3 regions of the Streptomyces sp. NPDC046859 genome follow, and region 3 is predicted to be linked to each of the others. Evidence: riboswitches for the same ligand, from Rfam matches in the RefSeq annotation. Region 3 holds a riboswitch; each other region holds the start of a gene.

Region 1 (2,194 bases), on a different contig from region 3:
GGCCTCCAAGGCCGATAAGTCCGGTAAGTCCGAGAGGGCCGGCGCGTCCGGCGGAGCGACGGTCTCGGAGTCGCCGGACAGCTCCCCCGTGGAGACGTTCGAGAGCGGCAACCGGGACAACTCCGGGCAGAGCGCGGGGTCCTGGAGTCTCGTCGACACCGCCTCGATCGAGGACGTGCCGACCGGTTCCGGCCGTCACCGCGGCGCCAGCGCCAAGGAGTCCGCGGCCGCGGACGCCGCCGCCGGCTCCTCCGGCCGCCACGCCTCCTACCGGGTCCGTGCGGGCGACACGCTCGCCTCCATCGCCGACTCCCTTGACGTCCACGGCGGATGGCGCGCGCTGTACGAGGCGAACAAGGCGGCCATCGGTGCCGACGCGAACAGCATCTCCGCCGGTCAGACGCTGGACGTCCCCACCGAATAGCGGCCGAACAGGGCCAAATGAAGCGGCAGTTCACGCCCGGCTTTCGTGGGTAATGTCCGTTTTGAATGGACTGAGAGATAGATCTCAGAAGCCGTGATCGTCTTTGAAAATCCCCGAGCGGCGTGTCTACGGTCGTGATCGCTCGCCACCACAGCGAGCCCCGTCAGCCGTCACGCCGAATCCTGCCGGCGGCCGTACGGGAACAGTCGTCGCGTCAAGCGCCGTAGGCAGGAGCGGGGGACCCAAGGTAAGCGCCGGGTCCGGAAGTCGAGGCCCTTCGGGGCCGGACGGCCGGAACCGGCTTGGGGTGAAGTCGCGCAGCACGCACCAGTGGTGCGCGACCGGGCAACTCAACCGGCCCGAACCCGACAGCTCACCTCGTAGGCGTCGGTGAGGGGATCTCTCCATGCTGTTCTCCAGCAAGAGCAAGCACCGTCGTCCGTCCAAGGCGGCCCGCGCCATCGCCGTCGTCGGCGTCACCGGCGCCGCCGCCGTCGCCGGCCCGCTGATGGCCGCCGGCAGCGCCTCGGCCGCCACCGCCTCCGAGTGGGACGCCGTCGCCCAGTGCGAGTCCGGCGGCAACTGGTCGATCAACACCGGCAACGGCTACTACGGCGGTCTGCAGTTCTCCGCCTCGACCTGGGCGGCCTATGGCGGCACCCAGTACGCCTCCACCGCCGACCAGGCCACCAAGGCCCAGCAGATCGCGATAGCCGAGAAGGTCCTCGCCAGCCAGGGCAAGGGCGCCTGGCCGAACTGCGGCACCGGCCTGTCGGGCGCGGCCTACAACGGCTCCTCCGCCACCGGCGGCGAGCAGAGCACCCGCTCCACCGAGGAGAAGCCGGCCTCCCGCTCCGCCGAGCGTCCGGCCGCCGAGAAGAGCACCAAGACCGTCACCACCCCGACCGGCAAGAAGGTCAAGAAGGGCGACGGCGAGTACAAGGTCGTCAAGGGCGACACCCTCAGCACGATCGCCGCCGACCAGGACGTCAAGGGCGGCTGGGAGAAGCTCTTCAAGCTGAACAAGGACATCGTCCAGGACGCCGACCTGATCTACCCGGGTCAGCAGCTCCACCTCAAGTAGGACCCCCCACAGGCTCCCCGCCCCGGTGCGCGTTCCCCCGTACGCACCGGGGCGGGGTTCTGTGCGTGCAGGGGCCCGGTCTTTGTTCCGTTCGGAAACAATTCGCTCTCGGTTCCGTCCATAGAGCGGTCGACCGCTGGCCGAAGCCCCCGAGCCGGTTAGGCTCGTCTCGCAGCACCCATCGCGGGCTGCGTACAGGCTTCACATCACGAAGGAGATGCTCGTGCCGTCCATCGACGTCGTCGTAGCCCGGGAAATCCTGGACTCCCGAGGCAATCCCACGGTCGAGGTCGAGGTCGGCCTCGACGACGGCAGCACGGGTCGTGCCGCCGTCCCGTCCGGCGCCTCCACCGGCGCCTTCGAGGCCGTCGAGCTGCGCGACGGTGACCCCAACCGCTACCTCGGCAAGGGTGTCGAGAAGGCCGTCCTCGCCGTCATCGAGCAGATCGGCCCGGAGCTCGTCGGCTACGACGCCACCGAGCAGCGCCTGATCGACCAGGCCATGTTCGACCTGGACGCCACCGACAACAAGAGCTCCCTCGGCGCCAACGCCATCCTCGGCGTCTCGCTCGCCGTGGCCCACGCCGCCTCCGAGGCCAGCGACCTGCCGCTGTTCCGCTACCTGGGCGGCCCGAACGCGCACCTGCTGCCGGTGCCGATGATGAACATCCTGAACGGCGGCTCGC
Region 2 (2,194 bases), on a different contig from region 3:
TTGGCGGCGACGGCCCGCGCGGTGGTGGGTTCGCTGGCGACGGTCACGATGTCGGGGCCGGGCACCGTCGAACTCCAGCCGAGCGGCATCACGAAGGCGACCGGCCTCGCGCTCGCCGCCGAGCATCTCGGCCTGGGCCCGCACGAGACCATCGCCTTCGGGGACATGCCCAACGACATCCCCATGTTCGACTGGGCCGCCCACGGTGTGGCGATGGCCAACGCGCATCCCGAACTCAAGTCGGTCGCGGACGAGATCACCTTGTCCAACGAGGACGACGGCATCGCCGTCGTCCTCGAGAGACTGTTCGCCCGCAGCCTGGCCGAGTTCCCCTACTAGAGGTCCCCGGCGGCAAGTTCCCCCTATGGGAGGGGGAGAGCCGGCACGGCTCAGTAGGGGCCGTTCACGTTGTCGATCGAACCGTAGCGAGCGGCCGCGTAGTTGCAGGCGGCCGTGATGTTCGCGACCGGGTCGAACGGGTCGTACGCGGTGCCCGGCACGTGGTACGTCGCGAAGGTGGGGTCGATGACCTGGAGGAGACCCTTGGACGGGGTGCCCGCGATCGCGTTGGAGTCCCAGTTGTTGATGGCGGCCGGGTTGCCCGACGACTCACGCATGATGTTGCGGTGGATGCCCTCGTAGGAACCGGGGATCCCCTTCTGCGCCATGATGTCGAGCGCCTCGCGGATCCAGCCGTCGAGGTTGTCGGCGTACGTCTTCGCGGAGGCCTGGGTGGCCTGGGCGACGGCGGACTTCTTGACGGGGGCGGACGCCGTGCTCGCCTTCGACGGCTCGGCCTTCTTCGTGCTCCGGACCTTCAGGTCGACACCCGGGTGGATCAGCCGGGGGTCGTCGCCGATGGCCTTGCGGTTGTCCTTGTAGAGCTGCTGCCAGCCGCCCTGGGCGTCGTAGCGGTCGGCGATCCCGTACAGGGTGTCGCCCTTCTTGGTGGTGTAGCTGACGGAGCCGACCTTGGCCACGGTGGGGGCCTTGGCGGGCTCGGCGGCGCTCGCGGTGGTCGCGCCCAGCAGGGGGAGCGCGAGAGCGGCGGTACCGGCTCCGGCGGCGATGACGCGCCGGGCGAACGGGCTGGTACGGGTGCGGCGGTGCTTGCCTCGGGACATGGCGCTGTTCCTCTCCGGCGCCTGCGAGGTGAGCTGTCGGGTTCGGGCGGGAGCTGCCCGGCCACGCCGCCGTAGGACGACGTGACTTCACCCCTAGCCGTCCCGGCGCGCCATCGAGGCGTGCGGTACGGCGACTTACCTGGGTCCCCCGCTCCTGCCGTGCGAGTGCGTTGTGTAGGTGGATGACTCGGGCGGCGGCAGGATTCGGCGTCCGCCCGACAGAGCGGGAACGTATGCGACAGCACATGTAGGGAACAAGTGCCGCAATCACCTGACGTGCTAGTTGACCATGGTCTGAGGCGTATGGGGCGCTTGATCCTTTGCGGTTGCCAATTCTCAACTCGCTTTTGTGGCAAGGGGTCGACGGGCTCCGGCGGCGGAGGGGCCGATGCGGGGTCGCGTGACCCAACTCACGGAGATCACAACAGCGGCAAATCGGGCAATGGCTCCAACTCCCCTGTTATTGCCTGCACGTGAAAAACTCACTGTCAACGCGCCCATCTGCCCCTTGAGTCCGGAGAGTCCGTTTTGCGGGTGCGGAGCAAAAGGTGCGAAAGGGTGGCGGCGCGCCCGGCTCGCCGGCTCGCAGGAACCTCGCCCTTCGTGTCGGTCGTTGAGGAGGCGTGGAGGCGTCCGGAGGGCGGGTCGGGGTAGACGGGAGCGGGGGTGTCGCGCGGACCCGCGGCGTATCCCTCAAAGAGTCGAACGCAGTTTCGGTTCGGGAAAGCGTGGGGGAGTGGGTGGCTACACACAGTGACGTACCGATAAAACGATGAATGTCCATCCTTATCGGGTGATCAAAAAACATACCGACCGTGAACCGATGTCGCCCGTGGTGGACGGGTGGGCGGCATCGGTGATCGAAACGTGACCGGATACGCTGACTTGAGTGATGGCAGCGACCTATCGACAAACCGTGTAACCAGCCGAAAGACACCAGCAGACAGGAGACCCCTCGTGACCGTCGTCGGGCCGTTCGGGCTGAGCGTGCGGGACCAGGCTCTGGAAGCCGATGTCCAGGCCGGATTGGCGGCCGTCGAGGAGGGACTGCTCGAAGCCACCAAGAGTGA
Region 3 (2,194 bases):
GACCGAAAGCCCCGGCTCGGGAGCCGGGGCTGCGGTAAGGCGGGCGGAGGCGTCAGAGGGCGACGCCGTGCGCGCGCAGGTAGGCGATCGGGTCGATGTCGGAGCCGTACTCGGCGGTGGTGCGCGCCTCGAAGTGCAGATGCGGCCCGGTGACGTTGCCGGTGGCGCCGGACAGGCCGATCTGCTGGCCGGGGGTGACCGTCTGGCCCACCGAGACGCCGACCGACGACAGGTGCCCGTACTGGGTGTAGGTGCCGTCGTTCATCTTGATCACGACGTTGTTGCCGTAGGCGCCGCCCCAGCCGGCCTCGACGACGGTGCCCGCGCCGACCGCGTGCACGGAGGTGCCGCTGGCGGCGTGGAAGTCGATGCCGGTGTGGCTGCCGGAGGACCAGACCGCGCCGCCGGACCGGTACGCGGTGGACACGTACGAACCGGCTATCGGGGCCACGTAGGACAGCAGGCGCTTGCGCTCGGCCTCCCGCGCGGCCCGCTCCTTCGCCTCCCGCTCCTGCTTGGCCTTCTCGGCGGCCTTGTGCCGCGCGGCCTCCTGGGCGGCCTCCTTGCGGGCGGCGGCCTCGGCGGCGGCCCGCTCCTGGGCGGCGGCCTGCGCGTCGATCTGGGTGGCGATGGAGTCCTCGACGACGACGACCGGGATGAGGCCGGTCTGCTCCGCGGCGGGCTCGGCGGCCAGCGCGGGGGCGGCGAGGGTGCCCACGACGCCGGTGGCGGTGATGGCGGCGACACCGGCCGCACGGGCCGTGGTGCGCTCGAACCGGCCGGGCTTGCGGTGCTTCCCGGAGGGGCGGTTCTTCCCCGTGGCGCAGCTGAACGCCATGTGGTGGCTGGTCCTTTCCTTCCCTCTCGCCTACCGGGTTAGCTGACGGGTTCGGAGCAGGAAGGTCTCCTACGGACCCCCTCGCGGCTGCGCGGGCGTCCGATTCACCCCAGGGACTGCGATGGGTCCCCGGCTCCCCTGGCTCGCGCCATACGGGGACTCGGCGATGACTGTCCGGTGCCGCGGGCGCGGCGCACTGCCTGACGGACAGCCCGGATGACGCTAAGCGGGGCCGCGTTCAATTCCCAAACGGAACGCGGCTTTTGTAGCGCATCCCACAGGGCAGACAGGCAACCTCCGCCCCAATTCGGGCATAAGGGAGCCCTGGTGACTTTGCCGTCACCAGGGCTCCCCTCGCGCGCGGGCCCGCCGCGGGGCCGGCGGGTGCTCTACTCGGCCGTCACGACGGTGACTTCACCGATGCCGAGGGCCTCGACGGGCTCCCGGATCGCCGAGGCGTCGCCGACGAGAACCGTGACGAGGCGGTCCGCCGGGAAGGCGCTCACGACGGCGGCCGTGGCCTCGACGGTTCCGGTGGCGGCGAGCTGCTGGTACAGCTTCGCCTGGAAGTCGTCGGGCAGGTACTGCTCGACCTGGTCGGCCAGGGTGCCCGCCACGGCGGCGGCCGTCTCGTACTTCAGCGGCGCCACCCCGACGAGGTTCTGCACGGCGAAGTCCCGCTCGGCGTCGGTGAGTCCGTCGGCCGCGATCCCCCGCAGGACGGTCCACAGGTCGTCCAGGGCGGGGCCGGTGTTGGGCGTGTCGACGGAACCGGTGATGGCGAGCATCGAGGCGCCGGTGCCGTCCGGCGCCGAGCGCAGGACCTGCCCGAACGCGCGCACGCCGTAGGTGTAGCCCTTCTCCTCGCGCAGCACCTTGTCCAGGCGGGAGGTGAGGGTGCCGCCGAGGCAGTACGTGCCGAGGACCTGCGCCGGCCACACGCGGTCGTGCCGGTCCGGGCCGATCCGGCCGATCAGCAGCTGCGTCTGGACGGCGCCGGGACGGTCCACGATGACGACGCGCCCGGTGTCGTCCGCGGTGACCGGCGGGACGGGCCGCGGCTCGCCCTGCGAACCGGTCCAGGCGCCCAGGCTGTCCCCGAGCAGGGTGTCGAGGTCGACGTCGGTGAGGTCGCCGACGACCACGACCGTGGAGGTGGCGGGGCGCACGTGCCGCTCGAAGAAGGCGCGTACGCCCGCGGAGTCGATGCCGGCGACGGTCTCCTCGGTGCCCTGGCGCGGGCGGGACATACGCGAGGACGCCGGGAACAGCTGCCGGGCGAGCTCCTTGGCGGCCCGCCGCGAGGGGTTGGCCAGCTCGTGCGGGATCTCGTCCAGGCGGTTGCGCACCAGGCGC

The links. A riboswitch is a leader RNA that binds a small molecule or an ion and turns the genes downstream of it on or off. The one in region 3 is predicted to bind cyclic di-AMP.
Region 1: linked by a shared signal. The riboswitch ahead of ABZ899_RS04880 (transglycosylase family protein) and the one ahead of ABZ899_RS17555 (M23 family metallopeptidase) in region 3 are both predicted to bind cyclic di-AMP.
Region 2: linked by a shared signal. The riboswitch ahead of ABZ899_RS21690 (transglycosylase SLT domain-containing protein) and the one ahead of ABZ899_RS17555 (M23 family metallopeptidase) in region 3 are both predicted to bind cyclic di-AMP.

The regions. Positions count from the first base shown of each region.
Region 1 covers NZ_JBEYXR010000003.1:90,834-93,027, reverse strand. The annotation lists gene ABZ899_RS04885 (transglycosylase family protein) at 1-424, shown strand, start outside; cyclic di-AMP (ydaO/yuaA leader) riboswitch at 634-826, shown strand; gene ABZ899_RS04880 (transglycosylase family protein) at 831-1,508, shown strand; gene eno (phosphopyruvate hydratase) at 1,732-2,194, shown strand, end outside.
Region 2 covers NZ_JBEYXR010000014.1:95,406-97,599, reverse strand. The annotation lists gene ABZ899_RS21695 (HAD family hydrolase) at 1-339, shown strand, start outside; gene ABZ899_RS21690 (transglycosylase SLT domain-containing protein) at 390-1,124, opposite strand; cyclic di-AMP (ydaO/yuaA leader) riboswitch at 1,130-1,304, opposite strand; gene ABZ899_RS21685 (polyprenyl synthetase family protein) at 2,082-2,194, shown strand, end outside.
Region 3 covers NZ_JBEYXR010000010.1:133,268-135,461, reverse strand. The annotation lists gene ABZ899_RS17555 (M23 family metallopeptidase) at 53-838, opposite strand; cyclic di-AMP (ydaO/yuaA leader) riboswitch at 851-1,014, opposite strand; gene ABZ899_RS17550 (pitrilysin family protein) at 1,228-2,194, opposite strand, start outside.